DNA from 3 places in the Peptacetobacter sp. AB800 genome. Region 1 is predicted to be linked to each of the others. Evidence: riboswitches for the same ligand, from Rfam matches in the RefSeq annotation. Region 1 holds a riboswitch; each other region holds the start of a gene.
What was found. Region 1 has a riboswitch for glycine ahead of ACK2WN_RS09495 (saccharopine dehydrogenase family protein). Riboswitches for the same ligand answer to the same signal wherever they lie in the genome.
Positions count from the first base shown of each region.

Region 2: it holds a riboswitch for glycine, as region 1 does, so the genes downstream of both, ACK2WN_RS07925 (GrdX family protein) here and ACK2WN_RS09495 (saccharopine dehydrogenase family protein) in region 1, are expected to answer to the same signal.
Region 3: it holds a riboswitch for glycine, as region 1 does, so the genes downstream of both, ACK2WN_RS10530 (alanine/glycine:cation symporter family protein) here and ACK2WN_RS09495 (saccharopine dehydrogenase family protein) in region 1, are expected to answer to the same signal.

Region 1 covers NZ_JBLOUI010000035.1:4,707-15,187, forward strand. Annotated here, with positions in the region: gene clpB (ATP-dependent chaperone ClpB) at 75-2,669, opposite strand; gene ACK2WN_RS09480 (hypothetical protein) at 2,687-3,280, opposite strand; gene ACK2WN_RS09485 (replication/maintenance protein RepL) at 3,296-3,712, opposite strand; gene ACK2WN_RS09490 (GGDEF domain-containing protein) at 3,968-5,116, shown strand; gene ACK2WN_RS09495 (saccharopine dehydrogenase family protein) at 5,239-6,486, opposite strand; glycine riboswitch at 6,695-6,798, opposite strand; gene ACK2WN_RS09500 (patatin-like phospholipase family protein) at 6,891-8,180, opposite strand; gene ACK2WN_RS09505 (TerD family protein) at 8,205-8,753, opposite strand; gene ACK2WN_RS09510 (TVP38/TMEM64 family protein) at 8,850-9,647, opposite strand; gene ACK2WN_RS09515 (DMT family transporter) at 9,909-10,481, opposite strand, start outside.
Region 2 covers NZ_JBLOUI010000024.1:6,758-17,238, forward strand. Annotated here, with positions in the region: gene grdC (glycine/sarcosine/betaine reductase complex component C subunit beta) at 1-7, opposite strand, end outside; gene grdB (glycine reductase complex selenoprotein B) at 305-1,612, opposite strand; gene grdA (glycine/sarcosine/betaine reductase complex selenoprotein A) at 1,631-2,107, opposite strand; gene ACK2WN_RS07910 (glycine/sarcosine/betaine reductase component B subunit) at 2,206-3,492, opposite strand; gene trxA (thioredoxin TrxA) at 3,566-3,883, opposite strand; gene trxB (thioredoxin-disulfide reductase) at 3,985-4,935, opposite strand; gene ACK2WN_RS07925 (GrdX family protein) at 5,110-5,484, opposite strand; glycine riboswitch at 5,583-5,688, opposite strand; gene ACK2WN_RS07930 (M3 family oligoendopeptidase) at 6,046-7,728, opposite strand; gene nadC (carboxylating nicotinate-nucleotide diphosphorylase) at 7,793-8,629, opposite strand; gene ACK2WN_RS07940 (L-aspartate oxidase) at 8,607-9,914, opposite strand; gene nadA (quinolinate synthase NadA) at 9,932-10,481, opposite strand, start outside.
Region 3 covers NZ_JBLOUI010000046.1:579-11,059, reverse strand. Annotated here, with positions in the region: gene ACK2WN_RS10560 (transporter substrate-binding domain-containing protein) at 133-954, shown strand; gene ACK2WN_RS10555 (amino acid ABC transporter permease) at 1,043-1,717, shown strand; gene ACK2WN_RS10550 (amino acid ABC transporter ATP-binding protein) at 1,719-2,456, shown strand; gene ACK2WN_RS10545 (MalY/PatB family protein) at 2,569-3,759, shown strand; gene ACK2WN_RS10540 (ArsR/SmtB family transcription factor) at 3,990-4,361, shown strand; gene ACK2WN_RS10535 (heavy metal translocating P-type ATPase) at 4,430-7,150, shown strand; glycine riboswitch at 7,483-7,577, shown strand; gene ACK2WN_RS10530 (alanine/glycine:cation symporter family protein) at 7,688-9,082, shown strand; gene ACK2WN_RS10525 (DUF1097 domain-containing protein) at 9,296-9,763, opposite strand; gene trhA (PAQR family membrane homeostasis protein TrhA) at 9,855-10,481, opposite strand, start outside.

The DNA of each region.
Region 1 (10,481 bases):
GGCTACACATATATCTAATTTAATTTTTCAAGCTTATTATATTTTATCTAATAGCTTTTGAAAACAGGGTACGCCTATTTAACTGTTATATTTATATTATCTCCAGCTCCATCTATTACAACAGTAGATCCATTGTATATTTCGCCTGAGATTAATTTCTTAGCAAGCATAGTTTCTAATGTACCACTGATGTATCTCTTTAATGGTCTAGCTCCATATACTGGGTCATAGCCTTCATTTATCATTACTTCTTTAGCTCCATCAGTAAGTTCTATTTTTATTTCTCTATCTGCTAATCTATTTCTTAATCCCTGCATGAATATATCTATTATCTGTTTGATTTCTTCTCTATTTAGAGGAGTGAACATTATAATATCGTCTACTCTGTTTAGGAATTCTGGTTTAAATCTGTGTTTCATTTCGCTCATTACAACATCATTTACTTCTTCAGTTATGTTTCCACCTGATTCAAGTAAGTACTGACTACCTATATTAGATGTCATTATGATTATAGTATTCTTGAAGTCAACTGTTTTACCTTTGTTGTCTGTAAGTCTACCGTCATCTAATATCTGTAAGAATATATTAAATACGTCTTCGTGAGCTTTTTCTATTTCGTCGAATAGTATAACTGAGTATGGTTTTCTTCTTACAGCTTCAGTTAGCTGTCCTCCTTCTTCGTATCCTACATATCCTGGAGGTGGACCAACTAATCTAGATACTGAGTGTTTTTCCATGTACTCAGACATATCTATTCTGATTATATTATCTTCGCTATCGAATAAGTTTCTAGCTAAAGTTTTTGCAAGTTCTGTTTTACCAACACCTGTAGGTCCTAAGAATATGAATGATCCTATTGGTTTATTTTCATCTTTTAGTCCAGCTCTTGCTCTTATTACAGCATCAGATACAGCTGTAACAGCCTTATCCTGACCTATTACTCTCTTATGTAATTCATCTTCTAGTTTAAGAAGTTTTTCTCTTTCTCCTTCAAGAAGTTTTGTAACAGGTATACCAGTCCATTTTGATACTATTTCTGATATTTCGTCTTCTGTTACATCTTCTTTTAGAAGTGGTGTTTCAGATGCATTTTTCATCCGTTCTTCTTTTTCTTTTATAGATTCTTCTAAGTGAGGTATTTCACTGTATTTAACTTCAGCTGCTTTATTATAGTCGTATTCTCTTTCGTATTTTTCTACTCTACCTCTAGCATCATCTAACTGAGATTTTAAGTTTTTAATTTCTGTTATGTAAGATTTTTCTTTATCGTATTTAGCTGTCATTTCATCATTCATAGATTTTAATTCAGCTATTTCTCTCTGTATATCTATTAATCTTGCTTTACTCTTATCGTCTTCTTCTTTTAGAAGTGCTTCTCTTTCAGTTTCTAGAGTAAATAATTTTCTTCTTATTGAGTCTAGTTCTGTTGGAAGAGAGTCTATTTCACTTCTTATCATTGCACTAGCTTCATCTATTAAATCTATAGCTTTATCTGGTAGGAATCTATCACTTATATATCTATCTGATAATTTTGCAGCTGCAACTATTGCATTATCGTGGATTCTTATACCATGATGTATTTCAAATCTTTCTTTTAATCCTCTTAGTATTGATATTGTATCTTCAACACTAGGTTCTTCTGCTATTACTGTCTGGAATCTTCTTTCTAGTGCTTTATCCTTTTCTATATATTTTCTATATTCGTCGAATGTTGTAGCACCTATGCAGTTTAATTCACCTCTAGCAAGCATTGGTTTTATTAAGTTACCTGCATCCATAGATCCTTCTGTTTTACCTGCTCCAACTATATTGTGGATTTCATCTATGAATAATATTATCTTACCATCAGAGCCCTGAACTTCTTTAAGTACTGCTTTTAATCTTTCTTCAAATTCTCCTCTGTATTTTGCACCTGCTATTAATGCACCCATATCAAGTGAGAATATTATTTTGTCTTTTAGACCTTCAGGAACATCTCCTCTAACTATTCTTTCTGCTAACCCTTCAACTATTGCAGTTTTACCAACACCAGGTTCACCTATTAAAACTGGGTTGTTTTTAGTTCTTCTTGATAATATTCTGATAACACGTCTTATTTCGTCATCTCTACCAATTACTGGGTCTAATTTATTCTTTTTAGCTAAATCTACTAAATTTGTACCGTATTTAGCTAATGCATCGTATGTACCCTCTGGATCCTGAGTATCTACTCTCTGATTTCCCCTTACCTGGTGAAGTACACCTAAGAATGCATCCTTAGTTATACCAAATTCTTTTAATATCTTGCCTGTAGCTGTATTTTTTTCAAGCTCTATAATAGCAAGCATAACGTGTTCAACACTTATATATGAATCTTTGAAGTCCTTTGATATTTCTTCTGCTTTTAAAAGTACCTCGTTTATTCTTCTAGTAGCTGTAACCCCCTGAGATTGAGCTCCTTCCCCATAAACTTTAGGTATTCTATCTAATTCATTTTCTACAGATCTTCTAACTGAATCTGGAGATATTCCCATTTTTTCTATTATATTAGGAATTAATCCATCTTCCTGATTCATTAATGCTGAAAATAAATGTATTGTATCAACCTGCTGGTTGTTATGTCTGACAGCCTCTTGGAAAGCTTCATTCAGACTCTTCTGTACTCTTACTGTCATTTTTTCTACGTCCATAATCTATCCCTCCATTTTTATGCTCTATCATTTATTATTATAGATTTTCTCAAATCTATTAAACTATCTAGAAGATTTTCTCCCCTAGTAGTATCAAACCTTAAATTCATTACAAAACTCTTATCCTCATTGAAAAATCTAAACAAATCATTTGAAGATGCATTTAAATATAGATTTGTATCAATCTGTCTATCCTCTCCAACCATGAGATTGTTGCATTTTTCTAAGAATGAGTTTCTAAAATTCATAGTGTATGCACCTGAATTTTGATCATAGCTGTAAAAGGCTACATTGTTGAATACTCCAATTAGATTAGAGTTTATAAAATTATACATTCTGTTATTGTTGTATATTGATATTTGTTCATATATATACTCCCTAAAAATTGGATGTACGTTTTTTTCAAGCTTTACCGCCAACTCTTGTGGCATTTCAAAGTATATCTTCCAGTACTTTGGATTATCCTTTTCTAAAGTAAGAGCTGTCTTTTGTCTGCCTTTATCTTCAAATTTATATAGTTTACAGATAAAGTTACTTTTTTGAAGAGAAGTTCTCTGTTCTTCAAAAAAGGAATCAAACCACTGGAGTATATTTCTATCTAGCTTCAGCATCTAAATCCCTTCTTCCTATTTATATTTTTTCTTGGATAAGGAATTGTACTCCTCCATTAGCTGATCTCTTTCTGGTTTGCTGCCCTTATAAGAGATAGCTGGGTTTATCATATACTCCCCATTTCTTACCCTCTGAATAAAGTCTCTTTTCTTCAACTTTGTAAACAATGTCGAAAGAGATGTTTTCGGATAATCAAAGATTTCTGCCATTTCATCTAAAGTCATTCTTATCTTATTCTCTCTATCCATAGCTTCTATAAGCATAAGTGGAATTAAATCTTTTTTTGTATAAGACCCTTCTACAACCTTGACGAAATTTTTTAAGCATATATTTGAATACTTATCCTTCTTGGGTACGAGGTTTCTACTTTCTGTATATTTTTGATCTACATCAACTTTTGATGAACTATTTATCTCAAGCACTTTACTCACCTCGTTTCTTCCTCTTTCGTTAACCCTATCATAGTCCTTTTTTAAATGAATGTCAAAGCAAGTTTTTGTGAAAATTTATCTCTTGCGCTAACTTTTATTTATCTCATAGATAAACTTTTTAATTTTAGTAAACCTAGTATTTTCAACGGCTTGAGTTTAATTTTAAAAAAATATCAATTTTTTTGAAAAAAAATTTTTAATAATCGTTATGTGCTATAATTATCTTAATAAAATTATTTGCAAGAGGTGTTTTTTATGGCGGGGGATTTAATTTTAACAAGTCAAAAGTTAATATTAAGCACAAATTATATGCTTTTTTTATACGGATTATTTACAATTTTTATGTTTTCACTTTTAGATAGGTATATGAATGAAGTAAGCTCTATGGATTTTTTATATCTAGGATTATTTGATGCAATGGTGGCTCTTCCACTATTTTCATTTAAATATCCTGATACAAGCTATGGATTTTTATTTTTAGGATTATCTATAATTCCTCTATTAAAACTTTATCAGGCATATTGTAATAGTAAATACTTTCATTTTATAAAGCTAGTTAATAGATTTGCAGTTGTCGTTACGATTGCAGTATTTTTATTAGATAATGTATCTATTTTCCCAGTAGAACATTCTGATACTTTTATTTATATAATACTTTTTATTGGTTTACTGCTTACTACATTTTTAGCTGCAAATATATATAGAGAAAAAAGTATTACCCCTATTTTTTCTTCAGCTAATTTAATACTTATACTTAGCATAGTAGGCGGTGCTTTGGGTGAAAGTATAGAGATAATAATTTTAGGAATTTTAATATTCTCAATAGTGGCTACAGTTGCCCTTATTGATAATTTTGTAAAAGAATACAGAAATAAAACATTGATATATATGAGAGAAAAACTAGTATATAAAGATATCCTTACATCAATGAAAAATAGGCAGTCTTTTGAAAAGCAGTTAACAGAAGATGATAAAAATATAAATGATTTTAATTCATATTGGGCTATTTCTATAGATTTGTCAGATATTAAATACGTAAATAATAATTTTGGTTATTCTCATGGGGATAAATTAATACAAAATTTAGCAGATAGTATAGAAGATACTTTTGAAGATATCGGCAACTGTTTTAGAATAGGTGGTGATGAGTTCATTATTCTTATCAAAAACGAACCTAAAGAAAAAGTTGAGAGATATATAGAGTTATTCCAATCTGTGGTATCTTCTTACAACAAACTACACGATATTAAAATGATTACTTCTTTAGGATATGACTCTTATAAATTTGGTTATGATAAATCTATATTTGATTTAGTGAGTAGAACAGATTATATGATGTGTAAAAACAAAAGAAGGTTTAAAACATCATGGATGCCTGACGCAAACGAAGAATTACAAGAATAGAGAATAATAACTAACTTAGTGTATTGAAGAAGATAGAAAAAAACTCCTCTACAATGCAACTTGATTGCCTGTAGAGGAGTTTTTCTATGACTTCACTATCCTAAAGTTATTAACTTATACGTTTACATTTCTTTTATTTTATAATCAAATCCAGCTTCATCCATTATGTTTAGGTATGGCATCGGATCAAAATATTCTGGAGAGTATACACCTTCTCCTGTCCATATTCCTCTACCTATAAGCTCTATTGCTATTGCTGCTCCAAATCCTGTCTGAGCAACTACAGCCTGCATTCCCCAATCCTTCATAGATTCCTGATTATCAAATGTCTGGTACATCATTATTTCTTTTTCTTTGCCGTCTTTAATTCCTTTACAATGTATACCAACGCACATTTCTCCAACCATTTCATTTCCTATATCTTTAGGCTGAGGAGCACACGCAGCTACAACATCTCTAGGTGAAACCTTCACTCCACCGACTTCTACAGGCTTAGTTCCTCTAAGTCCTAACTTATCTATAACTTTTAATGCGTTCATTAAGTTTTCATCAAGAGATATTTTATACGTAACTCTTTCTAGTCCGTACTGTTCAAGGTATCTAGGCATTGTAACAGTTTCTTCGTGCTCAATTTTGACTAATGTGTTTTCACCTACTTCTGGCATATCAAATTTTTCTTCACCAGCAAAGGCATCTTCTACTATAAATCCACCGTTGTTTTTATCCCATTCAACATTAGGATTCATACATTCATCTAAAACCGTCCACACATTAAATCCAAATATAATATCGTCTTTATCTGCAGAATGTATCTGAAGATTTCCACCGTCTTTTACATGTATTTCTTTTATTTCATCAAATAATTCTGTTGCTGCGTATTTTGCAAATACATTTACAACTCCTGGATCTATTCCCATGCATATACAAGCTAACTGTCCATTTTCTGCCCATTTTTCGTGTCTATCAAAGTTGTATTTTGTCATAGGCTCTGTATAACTATTTTCTATACCTAAACCAAATGCAGGATTTTCCATTGGAACAGACCAAGTTCCCATATTTCCGTAATTTACTCCCGCCTCAAATGCTGCATCAAATATATAATTACTTAAAAATGGAGCTGTTGCATCCATAACAAAATCTAAGTTATATTTTTTTACAAGTTCTTTCATACTTTCTTTTGATTTTGCATTTACAAATTCAGGCTTAAATCTATCGTAATCTCCTAGATTATCACAAACCTCTTTTGCTCTCTCTAAATCGTAGTCAGAAACAACTACAAGCTCTAGCCAATTGCTACTTTTATCTCTTTCTTTTAAAATCCTTAAAATTGATTCGCCGACTGCTCCGGCACCTACTAATAACATTCTCATAATTCTTATCTCCTCTTTGTATATATAGTCTTGCATCTTACACAAATATGGATTTCTCTTTTTATTGTAAATAGGAATAAAAAATACCAACCTTACAAAAACATAAAAAGAGATACAGATACACAAATAAATGCATCCATATCTCTGTCCTTTTGCCAGTTGGTTATATCCTCGTAGGCGGTGAATTTAATCACTCTCTCCAAAGTATCGTCAGACTGCCCTCCTTTTGCCTGTCAGTTTCCACAGAAACAAGATGAAATTTCTGTTTTGCTTCTTCGGCGCTTTTTACAAAGTCTCTAATGCAGTCGTCATCCGAACATATTTGATTGTCATTTTTATAATATAAGATTTTTATCAAACTGTCAAATTTTTTAATTCTAAATATTTATTTTTTTAATACTTATCTAATCCCAACCATCATCATCTTTATCTTCATTCTTTTCATAACTTTCCAGCTGACTTACATGATATCCTATATCATCCAACATACTCTCTTCAAATTCCTTTAGAATACTTTCCTTAAAAGTTATAGGAGTTATCTTTTCTATTGGTTTTGCAAGTCTAAATGCTGCCTTTTTAAGCTCAGATAATTTTGAACTAGATGAATCATCGTCCTCAGATTTATTTATACAGTCTATAAATTCATCCAATGAATAAACCTTAAATTTTTTAATCTTTTTCCCCTCTGCTATAGACTCAAGCAACGCTATAAAAATATCTTGATAAGTCGCATCTTTTCCCATTTTTAAAGCTTCTGCAGTTTCTGGAATAAGATTTTCAAAGAGAATTCTTTTTGGATTTTTACCAACAACTCCTCTGCTTTCTGCATAAGGTAATATCTTTTCATCTGGATAAGAAATCAATCTATTCATAAACTCATCGTCTGTTATTCCATCTATGTAGTATTTATTTCCTTTTAATCCTTCAATTTTTTTAATCCGGTCAAAATATCCTCTAAGCATATTTCTTCTTATAGTATCATTGCTGAATATAAGACCTCTCCCAAGTGGCTCAGAAGGTTTTATTTCTATAAACTTAGTATCCTCTTTTATAGGCTCTCTAAGTTTTCTGTTTGGAGAAACTCTAACAGCTATTAAATCATCATACCCTTTGCTTTCTAAAAGCCTTAGAGGACAATTATCATAAAATCCCCCATCTATAAAGAATTTACCATCTATATCTTCACTTTTAAAAACAGGCAGATTTGCACTAGCCATTATGTAGTCCTTTATCTTGCCTTTAGGAATATCCTCCTTAAAAATCTCCACTGGTACAGGTTTTAATCCGTCAAACTCAACTGTAACAAGACCAAAATCCATTTCAGATGCGCGGATTTTATCCTCATCTATATAAGTATCCAAAATTCTTCTAAGCTTTGTAGTATCAATTCCTTTATTTGCTATGACTTTTTTTGCTTCAGTAGATGCATATTCTAACATACTTCTATCTATATTCTTGTCGAGCAAATTCTCCATAAACTGGTTATCCACATTGAATAATGTCTCAGGTTGCATATTTTTCCACATATTGTAGCATACATCAAAGTCACCCTGAACTATCATAGCTGCATTAAATGCACCTATAGATGTTCCAACAGCTCCTTTAAATTTATATCCTCTTTCAAAAAGTGCCTTTAGTACTCCTAAATGGTATGCGCCTTTTGATGATCCACCTTCTAATGCAATTCCCTTCATAATTATCACCTCCTGTGATAATAGCTAAATTCCTAGACCAAATTTTTTACCTAGACTTAAAAGACCTCCATCTAGATAATCTGTATTTACATTAAATTTCCATTCACCGTTGTGTCTATACATTTCACCAAATACTATCTCTGTATTCTGACCTACACTATCATTTATCTGGTAGTTATATATTACTTCTTCTCGATCTAAATCTATTATTCTCATAGATAAATAGTCAAATCTATCGTAATATCTAAATACATCACCGTACTCAGTTAAAGTAAGTGCAAATGCTATCTTTCTTATTTTATTAGGTATTTTAGACATAGTTATGTAAACTTTATCTTCTCTTTCGTTTAATTTAACTGATTCAGATGGATGCTCTCTATTTTCACTGTAGATAAAATCTTCGTAGCTAGTCATAGTTCCGCTACCATCAGTTAAGAAAACAGCTGTACCCATTTCAAAATCATCTTTCTTTAAATAATTATTTACTCTATAATCAAATTCAACCAAAACATTTTCTAATTCTGGTATATCTCTTGTAAGTTCAACTTTCTGACCTTTAAGTATTTCCTTCATCTTAAAAAATTTCTCCTTCTACTAAAAATTTCTACTTATTAGATTATACAACAAATCTCTAAAAAAAGTGAACTTTACTAGTAGATTATATGTAATTTATTCTTGTTCATCTTCTTTCTTTTTTCTATATTTTTTATTTGACTTATCGATTGTTATATTTACAAATCTCTTCTTTTGTTGTTTTTTTAGATTTCTTTTTTCCTTTTTCTGTTCTTTCTTTTCTTCTTTTATTTCTTTTTTATGTTCTCTCTTTACTTCCTGAATATGTTTGATTTTTTTAGTACTTTCTTCTATCTTAACTATACTAGCTTCTATTTCTTCTTCGTGCTGTTCTAGCTTCTTATTAAATCTCTTACCTATTATCCACGAAACTAAAGTTAATCCTATAAATAATCCTATTTTTATTGGACTATGTATAAATCCTGTTATATCTTCAGAAATATAACTTATTATTATAAACATTACAAACTTACCAGTCAACATAGGTGGTATAAAGTCTATTAATTTTTTCTTGCCACAAAGTGCAGATGCCAAAGTGGCCCGGCAACTAGGCATAAATGGACATGCATAAGCTAGGAACAAAATACTGAAACCTTTTTTATCAACCCATTCTATTACCGAATCTACTTTATTATTCTTTAAAAGCCACTTTAAAATCCTAATATTTCTAAATCTAGACACCACTAAAAATAGCGCCGTTGTACCTAGCCCTGATCCAATCCACGATATGACAAGACCTTTGAACATACCAAATATTGCAGCATTTGCAGAAACTATTGCTACGAGTGGAAGCGCTGGTATAAAACTCTCTATAAATGCACTAAAAAGACCTGCAATTATAGATAATATTAAATTATCCTGTGCTATATATAATAAATTTTGAATGTGCTCCATAATAAAACCCCTCTTATCTATATGATACAAATTAAATAAATATTAGTTTTAATATTTATTTTTATTTGTTTCTTTAATATATATATTTGATATATGCTCTTATTATACCTTCTTATTCTTGAGGAATTCTTAACTTTTTCTATAAATATTCTAAAAAAGCTGCTACATTTTCTCCCCTAAAATGTAACAGCCTTTAAATCATTCTATAAAAATTCACCCTATATAATTTAACTTTATAAATATAAATTTGTTTAATTAAAGCTATCCAACGTATGCTTCTGCTTCCATTTCCTCAACAACTTCTGTTTCAACTTCTTTATTTCCAGCAACTGCTGTAAATGCTGATACAAACATTATTGCAACTCCTATAGCTTTTCCAATAGTGAATACTTCACCTACTACAGTCCATCCTATTATAGATGCAGCTATAAGCTCAACAGATGCTACAACACCTACTATTGAAAGCTCACAACCTCTTGCAATTCCCTCAGCGTAGAATATATATGCCATCGCCGCTGGGAATACTCCTAGAAGTATCATATATGGAAGTACATTCATGTCTGTAACAAATCCTATCATTTCAACTGGTTTTGCTGAAGGTATCATAAATATTGCTCCAAATAAAAATCCATAGATTAAAATTGTTTCACTTGAAAATTCTTTTAATGCATTTTTACTTATTATTGGCATTAATGCATAAGTTATTGCTGCCATTATTCCCATTATTATTCCGTATGTATTTATTCCTTTTAGATCAAGTACTCCACCAGTAACTGCCATAATTGCTCCAATACAGCATAAAATTAGAGAAATTATCTTAGCTCTAGTCATTTT
Region 2 (10,481 bases), on a different contig from region 1:
AAGTCATTTTTCGGCACCCCCGCGATTTTATTGTTTGTTTATGATAAAAATTTTATTTATAATTAATAAAATTAATTATTTTCAAAATCATTAAAGCAAATTTTTTTGCTTTATTCTAAGATAACTTCAAATAATTTTATCTCTAGATCTAATACATTTTATAATATGTAAATCATAATCATATATAAATAATTTAAAAATAAAAAAATCTTAATATAATTCTCTTAATATTATTATAGATTCCGCAGATGCCCGAAAGCATCCACGAAATCTATTGTTTCAAAGTATTATTAGCTTTTATAGACTAGTCTTCGAATACTGTCTGTCCATCAACTTCTACAGTTAATGCGTGTAATGCTTTTTCTACTAATCTTCTTCTTAAAGATTTTTCTTCAGCTGGATCTAAAGCTGGATTTCCTAAAGGATGAGGTATAGCTATTGTAGGAACTATTCTATTTGCTCCAACAGTTAAAGATATTGGAACTACTGTACACATGTGTACTACTGGTAGTCCAGCTCTTTCTATTTCTTTTACCATAGTTGCACCGCAACGAGTACAAGTACCTCAAGTAGATGTTAGTATAACTGCATCTACACCAGCTTCAACTAGTTTTTTAGCATATTCAGCTGCGAATTTTTTAGAACTTGCAACTGCAGTACCATTACCAACTGTTGAGTAGAAGTAGTTGTGTAATTTTCCTATTACGCCTTCTTTTTCAAGATCTCTTAAAACGTCTACTGGTAAAACTCTATCAGCATCTTCATTAGCATATACTGGGTCGAATCCACCGTGAGCTGTTTCATAAGTTTCTTCTGTAAGGTCCATTACTCCTTCTATTGAGTATTCACCGTATTTAGAAGCTGAAGAAGATTCTATTCTATCTGGGTTTCCTTTTGGAACTATACCACCAGAAGTAACTAATGCTATTGTAGCTTTAGATAAATCTTTTACAGCTGGGTTAGGATCTACTCTATCGAAGTCAGGCATTGGATATTCAGTTACGAATTCTTCACCTTTTATTTTCTTGATAAGCATATCAACTGCTCTCTTAGATCCTCTATCTTCTGCGAAGTAGTTAACTCTTACTCCTCTAGCTATGTATCCTTCTTCAGCTGGAGATCCTATTTCTTCTCCGTTAGCTAATTTTTTAGCTAATTTAGCCATTTTAGGAAGTGCTTTTCTCATTCCTGCTGCAGAGTCAGAAGTTTCTATTATATATAGATCTTTCTTGAACATATCTGCACCTGGGTTTTCTACATACATACCTGTTAAACAAGGTATATTTAAAGCTTCTTTAACAACTTTTGTTATAGTACCTGCTGCAACACCGTATCTACCAGCATTGAATGCAGGACCAGCTATGAATAAGTCTGGTTCAAAACCTTTTATTAATTCAAGTACTTCTGCACTTGCTTCATCCATATTTTCACCGAAGTAACTGTCACCACAAACAACTGTAGCAACTATTTCTATATCTTCACCTAATTTACTATTAAGCTGTACGCTTATAGGAGGTAAAGTTTCTGCCACGTGTGGCTTAGTATCGGCTTTTTCTTCTCCACCTATTCCGGCGAAGAACTGGTTTACATAATGAACTGCTTTTATTGCCATTTCATCGTCCTCCTAGAATTAATTGTATTTACAATATTCGTCTCTTATTTCTTTCATTTCGTCAGCTATTTCGTCTACATCAAGAACCATTTCCATCATTCCAACCTGTTCTTCGTAAACTTCTTCGTCGAATAATTCTTTAACTTCTTCTTCAACAACGTGGTATACTGCTAATCCTAATTCAACACCTGCTAAAGGTCCAGCAAAAGTAGGGTCTCCTGCTGTAACTGTTTCTGCTGCAAGACCTGCAGCTTCGGCTTCAGCGGCACCTAGTAATATCACAAGATTTTCAGCTCCGAATTTATCGGCAGCATCTTTAACTCTCTTCTGATTTTCTAAGTCCATAGCCCCAGCAGCTGTTCAGACGAAACATTCTGTTGCTGAGAATATAACTTCTGCGCTGTCAACTGTTTTAACACATTCTTCTATTGCAGGTCCTGGCACACCATCACGGTCGCCTATTATCATGACCTTTTTATTTTCAAGTACGCTCATAATAGTCCTCCTAATTAAATTTTTCTTTATTATTTTTTATATTTTTATTATTATTTTACAGTCTATACTGTAAAGTTGATTTTAAATTTAGATATTGATTAATATCCTTTTGCAGTTAAATATCCGAAACCAGTTTCGTTAGTAGCACCAGTTATAGCCTGTATTTCTACTTCTATAGTTCCGTCTGGTCTTAATGCTCCAGCAGCTCCACCTGCTATTACATCAACTGCTTCTATATGTCCTATAACTCTATCAAGTTTAGGTAAGTTTATAACCTGGTTAGCATTTCCTCCAGTTACAACAGCATTTGCTCTAACGTCTGCATCTGCTAATGACTGAGAAGCACCATCTCTACCAGCATATTCATCTGTTACTATAACAGTTTTAACACCCTGCATTTCTATTTTTTTACAGTTCATTATTAAGTCTGTATCAGGGTTACCGAAACCTTCCTGAGATACTATAACAGCATCTAATCCAAGGTATTTACATAATTTTGAAGACCAGTTTGAAGATCTTTCTTTGTCAGCTAAGTAAACATTTTCATTAGTTATTATAACACCCATGAAGTTTATTTCTTTTCCGTGCTGAGCATATAATTCTTCTATTACACCATTGTTCATGTGTACATAACTTGGGTTTTTATCACATGCAGAAACACAGTTACCACTTACTATAGCAGTATCAAGTACTTCTGTTGGGTAAAGTATTGTTGGAACTATCTGTTTAGCATCTACACCGTATACGTAAGTATCGTGTAATAGTCCCTGAGTCTGAAGCATGTAAACATATCCAACTTTTGGTAGTTCTGGATATTCTGCAGCCTGTTCGAATAATGGTTTAGTTTCATATACAGATACTTCATCAGGAGTAAGTTCTTTAGCAACTTTTCCTAAGTAAGCAGCAGCTTTGAATCCTATCATTCTAACAGCTTTTTCATGATCATGCTGTTTTAAACCATCTACTGGTTCAGCTATAACAACAACGTTGTTTAATTTTGAGAATGGAGTATATTTAGCTCCTTCTCCTGTCATGTCTACTATACCTTCCTGGAAACCAACTATTTTACCAGTTGTAACTACAGCAACACCTTTTAATGCATGAGTTCTACCTTCACCAACTGTATCAACTTTAGATATGATACCTGGGAACACTCCACCGTTACCTTCTACCTTAACTCTTGGTTCGATAACATCTTTAACTGGTGTTATTCTTATGCTTTCACCTGGGTGAGCTAATTCTATATCTATTGATTTGATATGTTCATCTCCACCTATTTCCTGTAGCATCTCTTCTTTGTTTACGAATAAAACACCATCTTTAACTTCAGTTTTTTCACCAAACTGAACATCTTTTATAAAGATTTTTCCTAATTCAAGACGCATAACGCACCTCCCATAAATTTTTGTATAAAATTAACCTTTTAAAATAATTTAATTAAAAGCTAATAATAGGCTCTTAAACGTATTTTTTTATCATAGCTTCTATGTTAGCTATTGTTGCATCATCTTTAGTAACTTCGTCTATTTTTTCTCCATCTTTGTAAACTGCTAATGTTGGAAGTCCTAAAACTTTCTGTTTTATAGCAAGTCTTCTTGCTTTTGTTATATCCATTTCACAGAATTTCATTCCTGCAGCGTATTTTTCAGCTAATTCATGTACTTCTGGCATTAAAGCTTTACATGGTTCACATCCCTGACTCCAGTAATCTACGAATACGTATCCTTCTGCTTCTAATACTTCTGTTGCGAATGTATCTTTGTCTAATGCTAACATCATTTTTTTGTTCCTCCAATTTTTTATTTATTTTACCTGGAAGCCAAATGGCTTCCAGATTATATGCTTTTTATATTTTTTAGTTTAATAGTTTTTACTGATTATTCAGCAAAGTGTTCTTCTATATATTTTTCAGCCTGAGTTGCTGCTATTGCACCATCAGCTGTTGCAGTTACAACCTGTCTTAAAGGTTTCTGTCTACAGTCACCAGCTGCAAATACACCTGGTATGTTAGTTCTCATGTGGTCGTCAGTTAATAAGTAGTTCTGTTCGTCCATATCTAATATACCTTTGTATAAATCAGTCTGAGCTATAACACCTATGAATACGAATACACCCATTGTTCCGTCTTCTTCATCAGCGAAATATTCATGAGTTTCTCCAGTAACTGTGTTTTTGAATACTACAGATTGTAGTATTCCGTCACCTTTTATTTCTTCAACTACTGTATCTAGTAAGAATTCTATTTTAGGGTTCTTTCTAGCTTTTTCTTCTATACTCTTAGCACATCTGAATCCCTGTCTTCTGTGAACTATTGTAACTTTTCTAGCGAATTTAGTTAAGTACATAGCTTCTTCTAAAGCACTGTCTCCTCCACCAACTACGAATACTTCGAAATCTTCAAAGAAGTCAGCGTCACAAGTTGCACAGTAAGAAACACCTTTACCAGTGAATTCTGCTTCTCCTGGGCATCCTATTTTTCTTGGGCTAGCACCAGCTGCAACTATAACAGCTTTAGCTCTATATTCTGTACCACTTTCACATTTTAATACTTTTATATCTCCTTCAAGTTGAACTTCAACTACACCATCTCTTTTTATTTCAGCACCGAATTCATCACACTGCTGAACCATTCTAGCTGTTAAAGATGGACCACTTGCATTTTCAACAGATCCAGGATAGTTTGCAACTTCGTGAGTTATAACTATCTGTCCACCGTTTTTAGTTTTTTCTAATATTAGAGTTTTCATTTTAGCTCTAGCTCCATATATTCCTGCAGCTAGTCCAGCTGGTCCTCCACCGATTATGACTATGTCATATAAATTTTCCATTTCGTCATCCTCCTGATTGAAATATAAATCTTTTTATTAATTTAAAATTCAAAATTTAAAACAATATTATATTTTTGAATAGTAATTACTAGTACAATACTTCGAAAAATGTTTTCCTATCGCACAAATACATTTGTAAATGTTTTCCACAAAGATAAATATAATACTATTCTTTTAATACTCATACTGGATTCTTGAGATTGTATTAGTCATTATATCTAAATCTATAACTCTAAAATCATCCATTACTCTTTCTATCCAGTTAGGAGTTTTCTTGTCATTTTGGAATTTAGAAGCTGTATTTATTGCATCTTCTATTAGTTCCACTGACTGATAATCTAATCCTTCTCCTTCAGCCATTATAACTGTTCTATAAGGAGTTTCATTAGGTTTTACACTTCCATAAAGTGGGTGTGAAAGTAGTTTACATCCTTTATGAATATATTTTCTACATTCTTCAAGAACACCTATGTAAGATGTATCAATAAGTCTTACATCCTTTTCAGGAAAACTTTCTTTTATTTTAGAATTATTTGTTACTATAAACATCTTTACACTCTCTTTCATCCTAGAAACTTTAAACAAAAAAACAGAGAAAACAAATCTCCCAATTTGTCTTCCCTGTCAAAATTCATCTTCAGAGATCTGTCCGCAATATAGTATATTCACCTGAGAATTTCACATTTACTATCGGGAAATAGTAAACATTTGTACCTTCGGTCCCCATTTAAGGAAGTCTCCTATACGCTTCATCCAGAAATATAAACTTTTTATTTTTGTCTGTCTCTATATTTGTTAAGTTAAGTATATAAATTTTCGATACAAATATCAAGTCTTTTTTTTATTTTTTTTTCTATTATTTTTTCAAATGTTTTTCACATATTTTTCTAACAACTCATAAAAGTTAGTTATATACTTAACTTTAGCTACTTACATCTTTGATTTTTCATTAAAGTTGTTAGTCATATTTTTTTATTTTTTGGCTATTTTTATATATTTTATTTAATTTTCTATATATATTTTTTAATTTATATTGTGTTTTATCTATAGATATTTATTTTATTGATATTTTTTATACTTACAAGATAATGTTTTTTATTATCTATTTATCTATACCTTACCAACACTCCAATTATAGATTTTTTCTATAACTGTATCTAAACACCCTTTTTCAAAAGGTGATTTTAAACCTCCAACTTCAACTGTTTCTACAAAAGATCTCTTACCAGCATTTTTGCAAATATGCATATAATTCTCTAAAACTCTTTCGTACTCATCTTCCATACTAGCCCAAATTTGAAGTGCGCAAACCTCAGCAAGAGCATAATCTATATAATAAAATGGATTCTTAAATATATGACCTTGTTTAAACCACCAGCATCCTTTTTCTAAAAACTCATTTCCATCATAATCCTTCCATGGTGTATATATTTTCTCTAGTCTTCTCCATTCTGAATTTCTTTTCTCTGGAGTAAGTTTTGGATTTTTATATACAATATGCTGAAACTCATCTACCACCATACAATACGGAATTAACCTAACTATAGTTGCCATATGAGTTCTTTTAAATTTATCCTCATCTTCTTTAAAGAATAATTTCATCCAAGGCCAAGTCAAAAGTTCCATAGACATAGAATGTATTTCACAGCAATCTAATGTTGGGAAGTTTATCTCTGGCATGTCTATACTTCTAGACATATAAAGCTGAAATGCGTGACCAGCTTCATGAGTTAATGTATCTACATCATCAAAAGTCTTGTTGAAATTTGAAAAAATAAACGGAGCTTTTATCTCCGGTATATACGTACAGTATCCACCAAATCCTTTAGATTCTTTTGTTTCTAAATCCATAAACTCATTTTCTACCATAAAATCAAAGAATTCACCGGTTTCTTTGGATAATTCATGATACATCTTTGATGCTGCATCTAAAGTTTCATCATAATCTGTTAAAGGTTCCATATTCCAACCTGGGTATTCAATATCATCATCGTAATATTTTAATTCATCTATTCCTAGTCTAACTCTCTTTTGCTTATTAAACTCATCTACTAACGGAATCCATTTTTCTCTAACTTCATCTCTAAATTTAGATACATCAGCTTCCCCATATTCAGTTCTTTTCATTCTTATATATCCTAACTCTACAAAATTATCAAATCCTAACTTTTTAGCAATTCTATTTCTCACTTCTACTAACTCATCAAAATTAGAATTGAATTTGTCTTCAATTGATTTAAAATAATTATAGAATTTTTCTGAAGCCACTTTTCTTTCTTCTCTGTTTTCTGATAACATATATTTATTCATTTGTGATAAGTTATTATACTTGCCATCATAAAATATTTTTGCAGATGCTAATAACTTAGTATACTCAGAACAAAGTTTATTTTCTATTTTTAAATCATCTATTATTTCATCTGAAAATTCCTTTAAACTAAACTCTACAAGTTTATAAAAATGCTTGCCATATTTAGCTTCTATATCTGTTTTAAAGTCTGAATTTACAATAGTTTCATAAAATATCTTATCTATTTTTTTATACTCTGGACCATACTCATCCCAATATCTATTTTCTATAGCTATCTTTTCATCATGAGTATTTATACTATAATTTATAGATGCTAGTGTCTTCATACTCTCTACATGGTTTCTTATTTTATTTATTTCTACTATATTTTTATCAAATTTTTCAAAATTATCACTTTTTTTCATATCATTTATTAATGATATTATTTTTTTATTAATCTCTTTAAAATTTGGTCTTTCATATTTATACTCTGAAAATTTCATTTTACCACCTTTCAAAAAAAGCTGTATAAGAATTATCCTATACAGCTATCTTTTTATATATAAATTATATATTTTTTAAGTTTTTCATACTTATATCAAGTGCTTTTACTGAATGAGTAAGCGCTCCTGAAGATACAACATCAACACCTATTTTACCTATCTCTTCTATATTATCTAATGTAACATTTCCAGAGAATTCTACTATAGCTCTATAATCTATTATCTCTAAAGCTTTTTTAGCAGTTTCTAAGTCCATGTTGTCTAACATTATTATATCTGCTCCAGCTTCCACAGCTTCTTTAACCATATCTAAAGTTTCAACCTCAACTTCTATTTTAGTAACAAAAGATGCGTAGTTTCTAGCTGCTTCTATAGCTTCTTTTACACCACCAGCAGCTCCTATATGGTTATCTTTAAGCATTACAGCATCAGATAAATTCATTCTATGGTTGTTTCCACCACCCATTTTAACAGAATATTTATCTAATATTCTAAGATTAGGTATAGTTTTTCTACTATCTAATAATTTTGTATTACTTCCTTCTAATTTTTCTACAAATTTATTAGTCATAGTTGCTATACCACTCATTCTCTGAAGGTAATTAAGTGCAACTCTTTCTCCCATTAAAAGATTTCTAGTACTTCCTGTAAGTTTAGCTAATAACTGTTTATTCTGTACTTTATCTCCATCTTTTACATAGAATTCTATTTCAACATCTCCAAGTATATCAAATACTCTTTTATATACTCCAAGCCCTGCTATTACTCCATCTGCTTTACATATAAGATCTACTGTAGATCTTGATTCTTCACCAACTACAGAATTAGTACTTATATCTTCATTTGGAATATCTTCTATAAGGGCTTCTCTTATCATCTTATCTACAATCAAATAATTCATAATCGAAATCCTCGCTAATTTTAACTATTTCATCAATAACTTTCATTTTATTTTCTTTCATTAATTCATCTACAGAAACTTCAAGATTTGGAAGTTCTTTAGTAACAAGTTCTGTATCTTTTATATGTGCATTTATATCATTTGCTGCTCTTTTTGAGAATACTAATCCTTCAAGTAATGAGTTACTTGCTAATCTATTAGCACCGTGTACCCCTGTACAACTAACTTCACCTACTGCATATAGATGGTCCATAGTAGTTTTTGAATTAAGATCTACATGGATTCCACCCATAAAGTAATGCTGTGCTGGAGATACTTTTATTAGATCTGTACCTATATTAGTACCTCTTTCTAGGCATCCGTTGTATATAAATGTAAATCTATTTTTTAGATATTCTTCTCCAAGGTGTCTAGCATCTAGATATACATAATCTGTTCCATCTTTTTTCATCTGTTCAAATATCGCATGAGATACAACGTCCCTTGGTAGTAATTCATCTACAAATCTTTCTCCATCTTTATTTTTAAGAAGAGCACCTTCTCCTCTTAAAGATTCAGATATCAGCATTCTTCTTCCATTTGAATTTTCTTCATAGAATGCTGTTGGATGTATCTGTATGTAGTTTAGGTTTTCAACTTCTACTCCATTTTTTAGAGCTATAGCTATACCATCTCCTGTTAAGTGTCTTTGGTTTGTAGAGTTTTTGAATAATCCTCCAATACCTCCACAAGCTAATACTACATCTTTAGCAAATATATGCACTTCTTCTCCATCTTTGAATACTCTAGCTCCGATACATTTGCCATCTTCTGTTATTATATCTAGAAGAGTTGCATCTTCTATCATTTCTATATTGTTTCTAGTAAGTGCTGCTTTATAAAGAGTTTTAAATACTATTTCACCTGTATTATCTTTGCAGTGAACTATTCTATTTACTCTATGAGCACCTTCTCTAGTATAATCTATCTTTCCATCTTCCATATCAAGTGGCATACCATATTCTTCAACTATCTGAGATATATTTTCAATAGACTCTTCAGCTAATACCTGAACAGCCTCTTCTCTATTTTTATATTTTCCCGCTTTCATAGTATCTTCTACAAATGGTTTAATATCCGCTTCATTTAATGCAGTAGATATACCACCTTGAGCAAGATATGTATTATTATTGTCCATAGTTGATTTAGATATTACTGTTACATTTAGTTCTGGATTTAAATTAAGAGCACAGTAAAGTCCAGCTACTCCACTGCCCACAATTAAAACATCTTTTTCTAATTTCATTTTTATCCCTCGATTTTTTATCCCTCTGATAATTTGTGCATATTAAGTAGTGAATTTAAAGCATTAACTCTAACATTTTCTTCTACTATAACTTCATTTTCCATATTTAATAAAGTATTATATAAGTTTTCTAATGTAGTCTTTTTCATATCACCACACTGTATTGCACCATTTCCTCCTGGGAAATAGAATTTTTTATCAGGATTTTTTTTCTGTAGCTCGTATAATATTCCTTCTTCTGTAGCTACTATAAATTCTTTAGCTTCATTTTCTGTAGCATATTTTATTATTCCAGAAGTACTTCCAACAAAATCTCCCATACTTCTTATTTCTTTTCTACATTCTGGATGAACTAATACCTTTGCATTTGGATGAGCTTCTTTTAACTCAGTTACTTCACTTTCTTTTATTCTATCGTGAATTGTACAACATCCATCCCAAAGTATAAATTCTTTTTCTGGGAAGTGTTCAGCTATGTATCCACCTAAGTTTCTATCAGGTAAGAATAATATCTGTTTATTTTCAACATTACCTAGTATTTTTAAAGCACTTGATGATGTAACAGAC
Region 3 (10,481 bases), on a different contig from region 1:
ATGGTATAGAAAAAAACTTTTTGCTATGCCATTTTTTTTAATGTATTATTTAAGGTAATAGCATAAAAATATGCTATTTTTTTAAAAAATAATAAAAAATGAACAAAATTTATCAAGTAGGGAGGAATAAAAATGTTCAAGAAAAAATTATTAGCATTAGTATTAGCATGTACTACAGTGTTCTCAATGGTTGGCTGTAGTTCAAATGAAGCTAAAAAAGAAGAAGCAAAAGAACCAGAAACAAAGAAAGTATTAAGAGTAGGTGTAACAGCAACTTACAATCCTTGGTGTTATAAAGAAGGAGAAGAGATAGTAGGTGTAGATGTTGACATCTTAAAAGAAGTAGCAAAAAGAATGGGAGACTATGAAATACAATTTGAAGTAGCATCATTTGATGGTATGTTTGGACTATTAGATGCAGGAAAAGTTGACACAGTTGCTCAGCAGATAAGTGTTACTCCGGCAAGAGAAGAAAAATATAAATTCTCAGAAATATATGCATACAATCCATATAAATTATCAGTAAGAGCAGATGATGATTCAATAAACTCTGTTGAAGATTTAAAAGGTAAAAGATTTGCTTGTCAGCCAGCAGGATTTGAAAAAGAATTTATAGAAGAATACAAAGAAAAAAATGATCCTAATGATGAAATAGAAGTAGTTATAACAGAAGAACAAAGAGGACTTGTTGTAAATCAGAATAAAGCAGATGCACATTCATATCCAGTTTTATCATTTGATAGAATGATAGAAGAAGGTGGTTTAAATCTTAAACAGGTTGGAGAAAACTTATACGAAGAAAATAATGCGTATCCATTCTTAAAAGATTGTGATGAAGAATTATACAATAAATTTAATGAAGCATTAAAATCAATGAAAGAAGATGGATTCTTAACTAACCTATATAATGAATATTTTGGTATGGATATATCAGAATCTGTAATGAATAAATAAAAATATTATAATAAATAAAAATACTGCTGGAAATATTGTTTCAGCAGTATTTTTGATAAAATAATTAAAAAGGAAGTAAAAACTAAAAATGAATTTTAGATTTGATATTTTTCAAGAAACGCTTTTTGAAATATTACCGTTTATAAAGGTTACTCTTTTTATAGCGGCAATATCATTAGTTATATCATTAATATTAGCGGTAATATTGGCATTGATAGTTGAATATAAAGTGCCAGTATTAAATAAAGTTGTTGCTATATATGTATCGTTTTTTAGAAGCACTCCTATGTTATCACAGTTGTTCTTCTTTTATTTTGCAATAACGCCATTTGTAAGTTTTTTAAGTGAAATGGAACCAATAACAGCACTTATTATAGTAATGTCGATGAATGAAGCGGCATTTATGTCTGAAACCATAAGAGGTGCTTTAAGTTCAATAGATAAAGGACAGAGAGAAGCTGGTTTAAGTATTGGTATGACAGAGCTTCAGGTTATGAGAAGAATAGTAATTCCTCAGGCATTTAGAGTTGCACTTCCAGGATTATCAAACTCATTTATAAGTTTGATTAAGGGATCTTCACTAGGATTTACAATAGGTGTAATTGAATTAATGTCAGAAGCTAAATTAATTTCTTCTAAAAACTTTAGAGTTATGGAAGCTTATGCAGCGGTACTAATCGTTTATTGGGTTGTTATAGCATTATTAACAAAAGGTCAAAAATTATTGGAACAACGTATTAATAAATCTATGGGAGTTAAGTAATATGTTAAAAATAAAAAATTTATCAAAAAGTTTTGGTTCTAATAAAGTATTAAATAATATTTCCTTAGAGGTAAATCAGGGAGATGTTGTAGCTATAATAGGGCCATCAGGAACAGGAAAATCTACTCTATTAAGATGTATTAACTATCTTGAAAAGCCAGATAGTGGAGAAATACAGATAGGTGATTTTAGTACAAATTTTGAACATATAACAAAAGCAGAAATTCATCAACTTAGAAAATATACAAGTATGGTATTCCAGCAGTATAACTTATTTAAAAATAAGACTGTACTACAAAATGTAATGGAAGGTTTAATTATAGTTCAGAAAAAATCAAAAGAAGAAGCTGAAGAAATAGCATCTAAATGTTTAAAACAGGTCGGAATGTATGATAAAAAAGATGCGTATCCATCTACTTTATCAGGAGGACAGCAGCAGAGGGTTGGTATAGCAAGAGCTCTTGCTATAAATCCAGAAGTTATACTTTTTGATGAACCAACATCAGCTCTGGATCCAGAACTAGTACAAGAAGTTTTAAATATAATGAGAGAATTAGCTGAACAGAAAGTTACAATGATTGTAGTAACTCATGAGATGAGATTTGCTAGAGATGTTTCTAACCATGTGATATTCATGAGTGGTGGAGAAATTGTCGAAGAAGGAACTGCGGAAGAGGTTATAGTTAATCCTCAAAAGGATAGAACAAAGAAATTCTTAGCGCAGATAATTTCAGAGTAGATATAAATAATAAATTAAAATATAATAATAATTAGGGATTGTTACATAAAATTTTATAATTAATGTAGTAATCCCTTTTATTAATAAAATCAAAAATTGGGGAGATGAAAAAATGGGCAAATATAATTTTGATGCTTATGTAGAAAGAAGAAATACAAACTGTATAAAATGGGATAACTTAGATAAATCATTTCCTAGAGCAAAAGAAGGAGCTTTACCAATGTGGGTAGCTGATATGGATTTTGAAGTAGCAGCACCTATACTAGAATCAGTACACAAAGTTGTAGACAGAAAAGTATTTGGATACAGTACTAGAGAAGTAGAGAGATTCTACGATGCAATATTAGGATGGTACAAAAGAAGATTTGACTGGGAATTAGACAGAGAATCAATAATGTTTAGTGGTGGTGTAGTTCCAGCAATATCTATATTATTAAGATTATTAACAGAAGAAAATAACGGTGTAATAATACAAAGACCAGTTTACTATCCATTCACAAATAAAATAAAAGAAAATAACAGAAAAGTAGTAAATAACCCATTAATATATAAAGATGGAAAATATACAATGGATTTTGCTGATTTAGAAGAAAAAGCAGCAGATCCTAATAATAAAGTTATGATACTTTGTTCACCTCATAACCCAATAGGTAGAGTATGGACTGAAGAAGAACTCAAAAAAGTTGTTGAAATATGTAAAAAACACAATGTATTCATAATAGCTGATGAAATACACAATGACTTAATAAGAAAAGGATATAAACATATAAACCTACAGAAATTATGCCCAGAATATAAAGAACATATAGTTACTTGTTTAGCTCCAAGTAAGACATTCAACTTAGCAGGAATGCAGATGTCTAATATAATAATAAACACTCCAGAACTTAGAAATGCTTGGAATGTAGAAGTTTCAAGAAGTGGAGCACAGAGTGGACCAAATCCTTTCGCTATAGAAGCTATAATAGCTGCATACAATGAAAGTGAAGATTGGCTAGATGAATTAAACGAATACTTAGATGGAACTGTTGAATACATAAAGAACTTTGTAGAAGAAAATCTTCCAAAAGTTAAAATGATACCAATAGAAGGAACTTATCTAGTATGGCTTGATTTCAATGAATATGGATTAACTGCAGAAGAATTAGAAACAATAATGTTTGAAGAAGCTGGCTTAATATTCGACGAAGGAACTATGTTTGGAGAAGAAGGAAGCGGATTTGAAAGAATAAATATAGCTTGTCCAAGATCAATAGTAGAAGAATGTATGAATAGAATAAAAGTAGCTTTTGAAAATAGATAATATAATTTACAAAAGATAAAATCAGAGGATCAGTAAAAAATACTGGTCCTTTTTTATTGCAGTCAATTAAAAGGAATGAATGTGTATTAGTGAAATGACTTATTACAAGAATATATGAATAATTGTTCATATATTTTTATAAAACCTATTGCAAAAAAATAGTAAGCGGATTATAATGAATATATGAACAGTTATTCATATATTAAAACGTTAAGAAAGGAGAAAAACCTATGAAAAATAAAGAAATAGATTGTTGTACAGAAAAAAAGATACATGAAGAAGTAGTAGACAAAACAAAAAAAGAGATGCCCGATGAAGAGGTGTTAGCAGACTTATCAGATTTATTTAGAGTATTTGGAGATACAACTAGAGTAAAAATAATATTTGCACTATTCTCTAATGAAATGTGTGTATGTGACATAGCAGAACTTCTTGGAATGACTCAGTCAGCGATATCTCATCAGCTTAGAGTACTAAAAAATGCTAGACTAGTAAAATTTAGAAAAGAAGGTAAAACAGTATTCTATTCATTGGACGATGAACATATAAGTGGAATATTAAAATATGGACTAGAACATGTTAAAGAAGAATATGGAAGATAGAAGATATCAACAATAGGCAATTAATGTGTATAAAATAAAGGGATTTTAAGAAAAGGATGTGAATTAAATTGAGTACAAGAATAGATTTTCTACTAGATGGTTTAAATTGTGCACACTGTGCAGAAAAAATAAATGACAAAGTTTCAAAATTAGACTATGTAGAAAATAGCAACATGAATTTTGTGGCAAAAAAATTATCTGTATTTATGGAAAATGAAAGCATAACAGAAGCTAATGTGTCTAAAATAGCAAAGATAATTCATGATACAGAAAGTGGATTGACTGTAAGTCTATTAAAGAACAAAGTGCTTGGGGAAATAAGTTTCGATAACAAGGGAAATATAATTAAGTCAGAGAAAAAAGATGAAATAGATAAAAATAAAGTTATAAGAGTTGATTTTCTATTAAATAATTTAAACTGTGCACATTGTGCGGAAAAGATAAATGATAAAGTTGGAAAATTAGCATATGTAGAAAACAGCAATATGAACTTTGTGGCTAAGAAATTATCTGTATTTGCTAAGGCTAGAGATATTACAAAGCAGCATATGTCTGAAATAGCAAAGATAATACACGAAACAGAAAGTGGATTAACAGTAAGTTTATTAAAAAATAAAGTTGTTGGAGCTTTAGAGTTTGATAATAAGGGAAATATAGTTGAATCTGGAAATACAGCAAGAAATGGAAGAATAGATTTAAACGTACTATATGCAAATAGAAATAATTCAGAAGAACATCATCATGAACACGGTGAAAATTGTGGCTGTGGAGAACATCATTACCACGAGCATAATCATGATGAAGAATGTGGTTGCGGAGAACATCATCATCACGACCACGAACATAGTGAAAGTTGTGGCTGTGGAGGACATCATCATGACCACGACCATGAAGAAATTAAACCTAAAAAGGTTGAAAAACCAAAAGAAAAGAAAGAAATAAACAAAGATCTAATAAAAATTATAATTGGAGTAATAGTATACGCATTTGGAATATATGAAATGGCAGTTGGAAATACAGGTACATTTGGTGTGGTTGTATTTTTAGCAGCATATATTTTAATAGGTGGAGATGTACTTTTAAAAGCTGCAAAGAACCTATTTAGAGGTCAGGTAATGGATGAAAACTTCCTAATGTCGATAGCTACAATAGGTGCAATTGCAATAGGTGAACATTCTGAAGCAGTTGGTGTTATGTTATTCTACAAAATAGGTGAATATTTACAGCAGAAAGCAGTTGGTCAGTCAAGAAAATCAATATCTGCTCTTATGGAAATAAAAGCAGAATTTGCAAACTTAGTTCAGGGTGGAAAAATTATACAGGTAGATCCTGAAGAAGTAGAAGTAGGCGATGTAATAGTAGTTAAACCAGGTGAAAAAGTACCACTAGATGGAATTGTAACAGAAGGTGAAGCAATGCTTGATACTTCTGCAATAACTGGTGAATCTGTACTTAGAAGTGTAAAACCAGGTGAAGAAGTTGTATCAGGAACAATAAATACAAATGCATTAATTTATGTAAGAGTAACTAAAGAATATGGAGAATCTACAGTTGCTAAGATACTTGATATGGTTGAAAATGCAGGAAGTAGAAAATCTCAGACAGAAAACTTTATATCTAAATTCTGTAGATACTATACTCCAATAGTTGTTGGACTAGCATTAGCAGTTGCATTTATACCACCACTAGTTATAGAAGGTGCTGTGTTTAGAGATTGGCTATACAGAGGATTAATATTCTTAGTAGTTTCATGTCCTTGTGCATTAGTATTATCAATACCTCTAAGTTTCTTTGGTGGAATAGGATCTGCGTCTAAAAACGGTATTCTTATAAAGGGAAGTAACTATTTAGAAGCATTAAGAAAAGTAGATACAGTTGTACTTGATAAAACTGGTACTATAACAAAAGGTGTATTTAAAGTTACAGAAATAAATCCTGTTGGAATGTCAGAAGATGAATTATTAAGATTTGCAGCAATTGCAGAAGCGAATTCAAACCATCCAATAGCAAAATCTATAATGGAAAGCTATAATGAAAAATTTGAAGAAGAAGTAAAATTAAGTGAAATAGACAAGTATGAAGAAATAGCAGCGCATGGTATAAAAGTTTTATACAATGGAAAGACAATACTTGCAGGAAGTTCTAAACTTTTAGATAGCGAAAATGTAAAATATGAAAAGATAGATGAAGTTGGAACAACTGTATACGTTGCAGTAGATGGCAAATATGCTGGATGCATAGTAATATCTGATGAGGTTAAGGAAGATAGTAAGAGAGCTATTGCAGAAATGAGAAAAGTTGGTATAACAAATGTTGTAATGCTAACAGGAGATAATGAAGCTGCTGCAGCTAAGATAGCTGAAGAAGTTGGATTAGACAAACATTATTCAGGACTTCTACCTAATCAGAAAGTTGAAATACTTGAAGAAGTAGCAAAAGAAAATAGCACAGGAAATACAGCATTTATAGGAGACGGTATAAATGACGCCCCAGTTTTAGCTAGAGCAGACGTTGGTATAGCTATGGGCGGTGTAGGATCTGATGCAGCAATAGAAGCAAGTGATATAGTATTTATGACAGACGAATTATCTAAATTACCTATAGCAAAGAGAATATCTGAAAAAACAAATAAAATTGTTTGGCAGAATATAGTATTTGCAATGGGTGTAAAAGTAATAGTTATGCTTATGAGTACTGGTGGAGTTGCAAATATGTGGGAAGCAATATTTGCAGATGTAGGTGTTGCATTAATAGCCGTACTTAATGCAATGAGAACTTTAAAAGAATAAATTATTTTTATAGAATCACATAATTTTTTATACAAATTATAGAAATATGATATAGTAAAAATAGTTTAGTAACTTAAAAAATAAAAGTTTAATAAATTAAATATTCTGTAAATAACGTATTCCTAATTTTACTACTGTAAAAAAATTGGTTGTATACATTAAAAAATAAATAAAACAATATTAAAACACACATACTTCCTAAAAATAAAAAGGAAATATGTGTGTTTTTTGAAAATTTCAATAAATTTAGAAAAAATGTTGTAATTACTCAAAATAGATGATATTATTTAAACAGATAGATAAATTGTAATTATAAAATTAATAAAAAATCTATTAGGAACTCTGGAGAGTCTCCAAAAAAGGGGCGCCGAAGGTGTACACAAACTAAGTTTGCAAATCTCTCAGGCAAAAGGACAGAGCAGTAAGGCAGATCAAATTTTTAAGGTCTGTTTGCAAATGTTCTACTCTTATTTTTGGAGCTGATATATCAGCTCTATTTTTATTTCCAAAAAAATAAAAGAAAAGGAGAGTAAAAACATGGAATTATTCTTAGACAATCTATTAGAAGTAGTAGTAGCCGTAAACGGATTCTTATGGAATTTCTTACTACTATTCATCTTATGTGGAGTTGGGATATACTACACATTCAAACTAAAATTTATACAGGTTAGAAAATTTGGAGAGGGCTTCAGATTAGTGTTCGGTAACCTAAAATTAAACGGTGAAAAGAAAGAACACGGTGAAATGACACCTTTCCAGTCATTAGCAACAGCTATAGCAGCTCAGGTTGGTACAGGTAACTTAACTGGTGCAGCTACAGCACTTCTTTCTGGTGGACCAGGGGCTATATTCTGGATGTGGCTTAGTGCATTCTTTGGAATGGCTACGATTTATTCAGAAGCAACTCTTGCTCAGAAATATAAAACAGTTGTAGATGGCGAAGTAACAGGAGGACCTGTATACTACATCAGAGCTGCATTTACAGGAAAATTTGGTAAAGTCTTAGCAGCGACATTCTCAGTATTAATAATATTAGCACTTGGATTTATGGGTAATATGGTTCAGTCAAACTCAATAGGTGCAGCATTCTCAGAAGTTTTTGCAAGTAGAAATATAAATATACCTCCTATAACAGTTGGTTTATTAATAGCTGTAGTAGCAGGATTTGTATTTATAGGTGGAACACAGAGATTAGCATCAGTTGTTGAAAAAATAGTACCTATAATGGCATTTGTATATATAATAGGAAGTTTAGCTTTAATAGGAATGAATATATCAGAAGTTCCTGAAGCTTTCAAAATGATAATAGTTGGAGCATTTAATCCAAAGGCAGTACTTGGTGGTGCAGTTGGTATATCTATAAAAGAAGCTATACGTTACGGTGTAGCAAGAGGATTATTCTCTAATGAAGCTGGTATGGGTTCTACACCTCATGCACATGCAAGAGCAGCAGCTAAAAACCCTCATGAACAGGGATTAACAGCTATGGTTAGTGTATTTATAGATACTTTCATAATACTAAACTTAACAGCATTCTCTATATTAACTAGTGGTGTTTTAGATTCAGGAAAAGAAGGTATAGCACTTACTCAGACAGCTTTCGTAAATACTTTTGGTAGTGGTGGAGATTTATTCATAGCAATATGTTTATTATTCTTCGCATTCTCTACTATACTTGGATGGCATTTCTTCGGACGGATAAACGTAAAATACTTATTCGGACAGAAAGCAGTAAAAATATATTCTTTAATAGTTATATTATTTATAATAGTTGGATCTACATTAAAAGTTGAATTAGTTTGGCAGTTAGCTGACTGTTTCAATGGTCTGATGGTTATACCAAATGCTATAGCATTATTTGCACTTAGTGGCGTAGTAATGGGTATATACAAGAAATATGTAAATGGCGATTCAGATAAAGATGAAAAATAGCATAGAAGTTTATATTTGCTTAGACATAAAATTATAAGTATAAAATTAATCGATTAAAATAATAGGAAAATCGGAATATATTAAGTGAGTTTGTAGTATTGATTTTGGTGGTGCGAAATCAATATGAAATATAAAGTTAAGATTTAAGATTCAAAAAAGAAAACAATGAAAAAGAGGAGGTCGTTTGAAACGAGCTCCTCTTTTTAGTTTGATTTATTCTTCTGAGCCAAACATAGCACATAATTTTTTACCTAATGTGTCACAACATAGTCCTAATATTATTCCAGCTGCTATAGATGGTATTATCATAAAATCACCACCAGCTGCAAATGTAGAGAATGAACCCATGAATGCTCCTGGAACGAATGATATTATACCTATTTTTCCGCCTGCACACATAAGGAATGTAGTTACAAATGTAAATACAAGACCTATCTGAGCAAAGTCTATTTGATTTCCTAAATGAACTGATATTAATGCATAAGCTACACCACTTCCAACACAAGCAAAAGTAAGAGGAAGTGCAGAAACACCTTTTTTAGGACCAGCAAAGTAAGCTGTACATCCTGCAAAACCAGCCCAACCTAAAAGACCTGTTGCATTTGCAATAACCATCCAAATAGTACAAAGAAGAGCTGTTGCAAAAGCTGATAGAGTATTATTAGATAATTTTTTTGACATATATTTCTCCTTATAAAAAAATAGTTGATATATCTTTCGGACATATCAACTAATTATATCAATGGATAGTATAAAATATCAATACAATAATTTATAAAACATAGAAGAATACACATAAGAAGTGGCATAGACTTCCAAGGATTATAAATATATGGAAAATTTCGTGGAAACCGAAATGTTTAAATTCTAAAAACTTTGGCTTAGTAGCGTATATTATAGCACCTATTGTGTAGAAAAGTCCTCCTCCAACAAGTAGCATAAGTCCACTAAATGAAAGTGCGTGGTAAAGAGGCACTACAAGTGCTACAGATACCCAACCCATCGCAATGTATATAATTGTAGAAATCCAACGAGGGCATTTAAACCAAATTAATTTAAAACATACACCTGCTATAGCTGCAATGCTGACTATTGCAAATAAAGCATATCCTCCATTGCCTTTTAATGAAATCATACAAAATGGTGCATATGAACCAGCTATTAATACGAATATCATAGAATGATCTATTTTTCTCAGCCAAGCGATAACTTTATCTGAAGAAATAACCAAATGATATACAGTAGAAGCTGTATATAAAAGAATCATACTTATTCCAAAAATTATCACAGAGGCTATAGCTAATGGAGTAGGCATTACGATAGATGTTTTAATAACTAATGCTAGAAGTCCAATAAAGGACAAAATAGCACCAAATAAGTGAGTGAATCCATTGCCAGG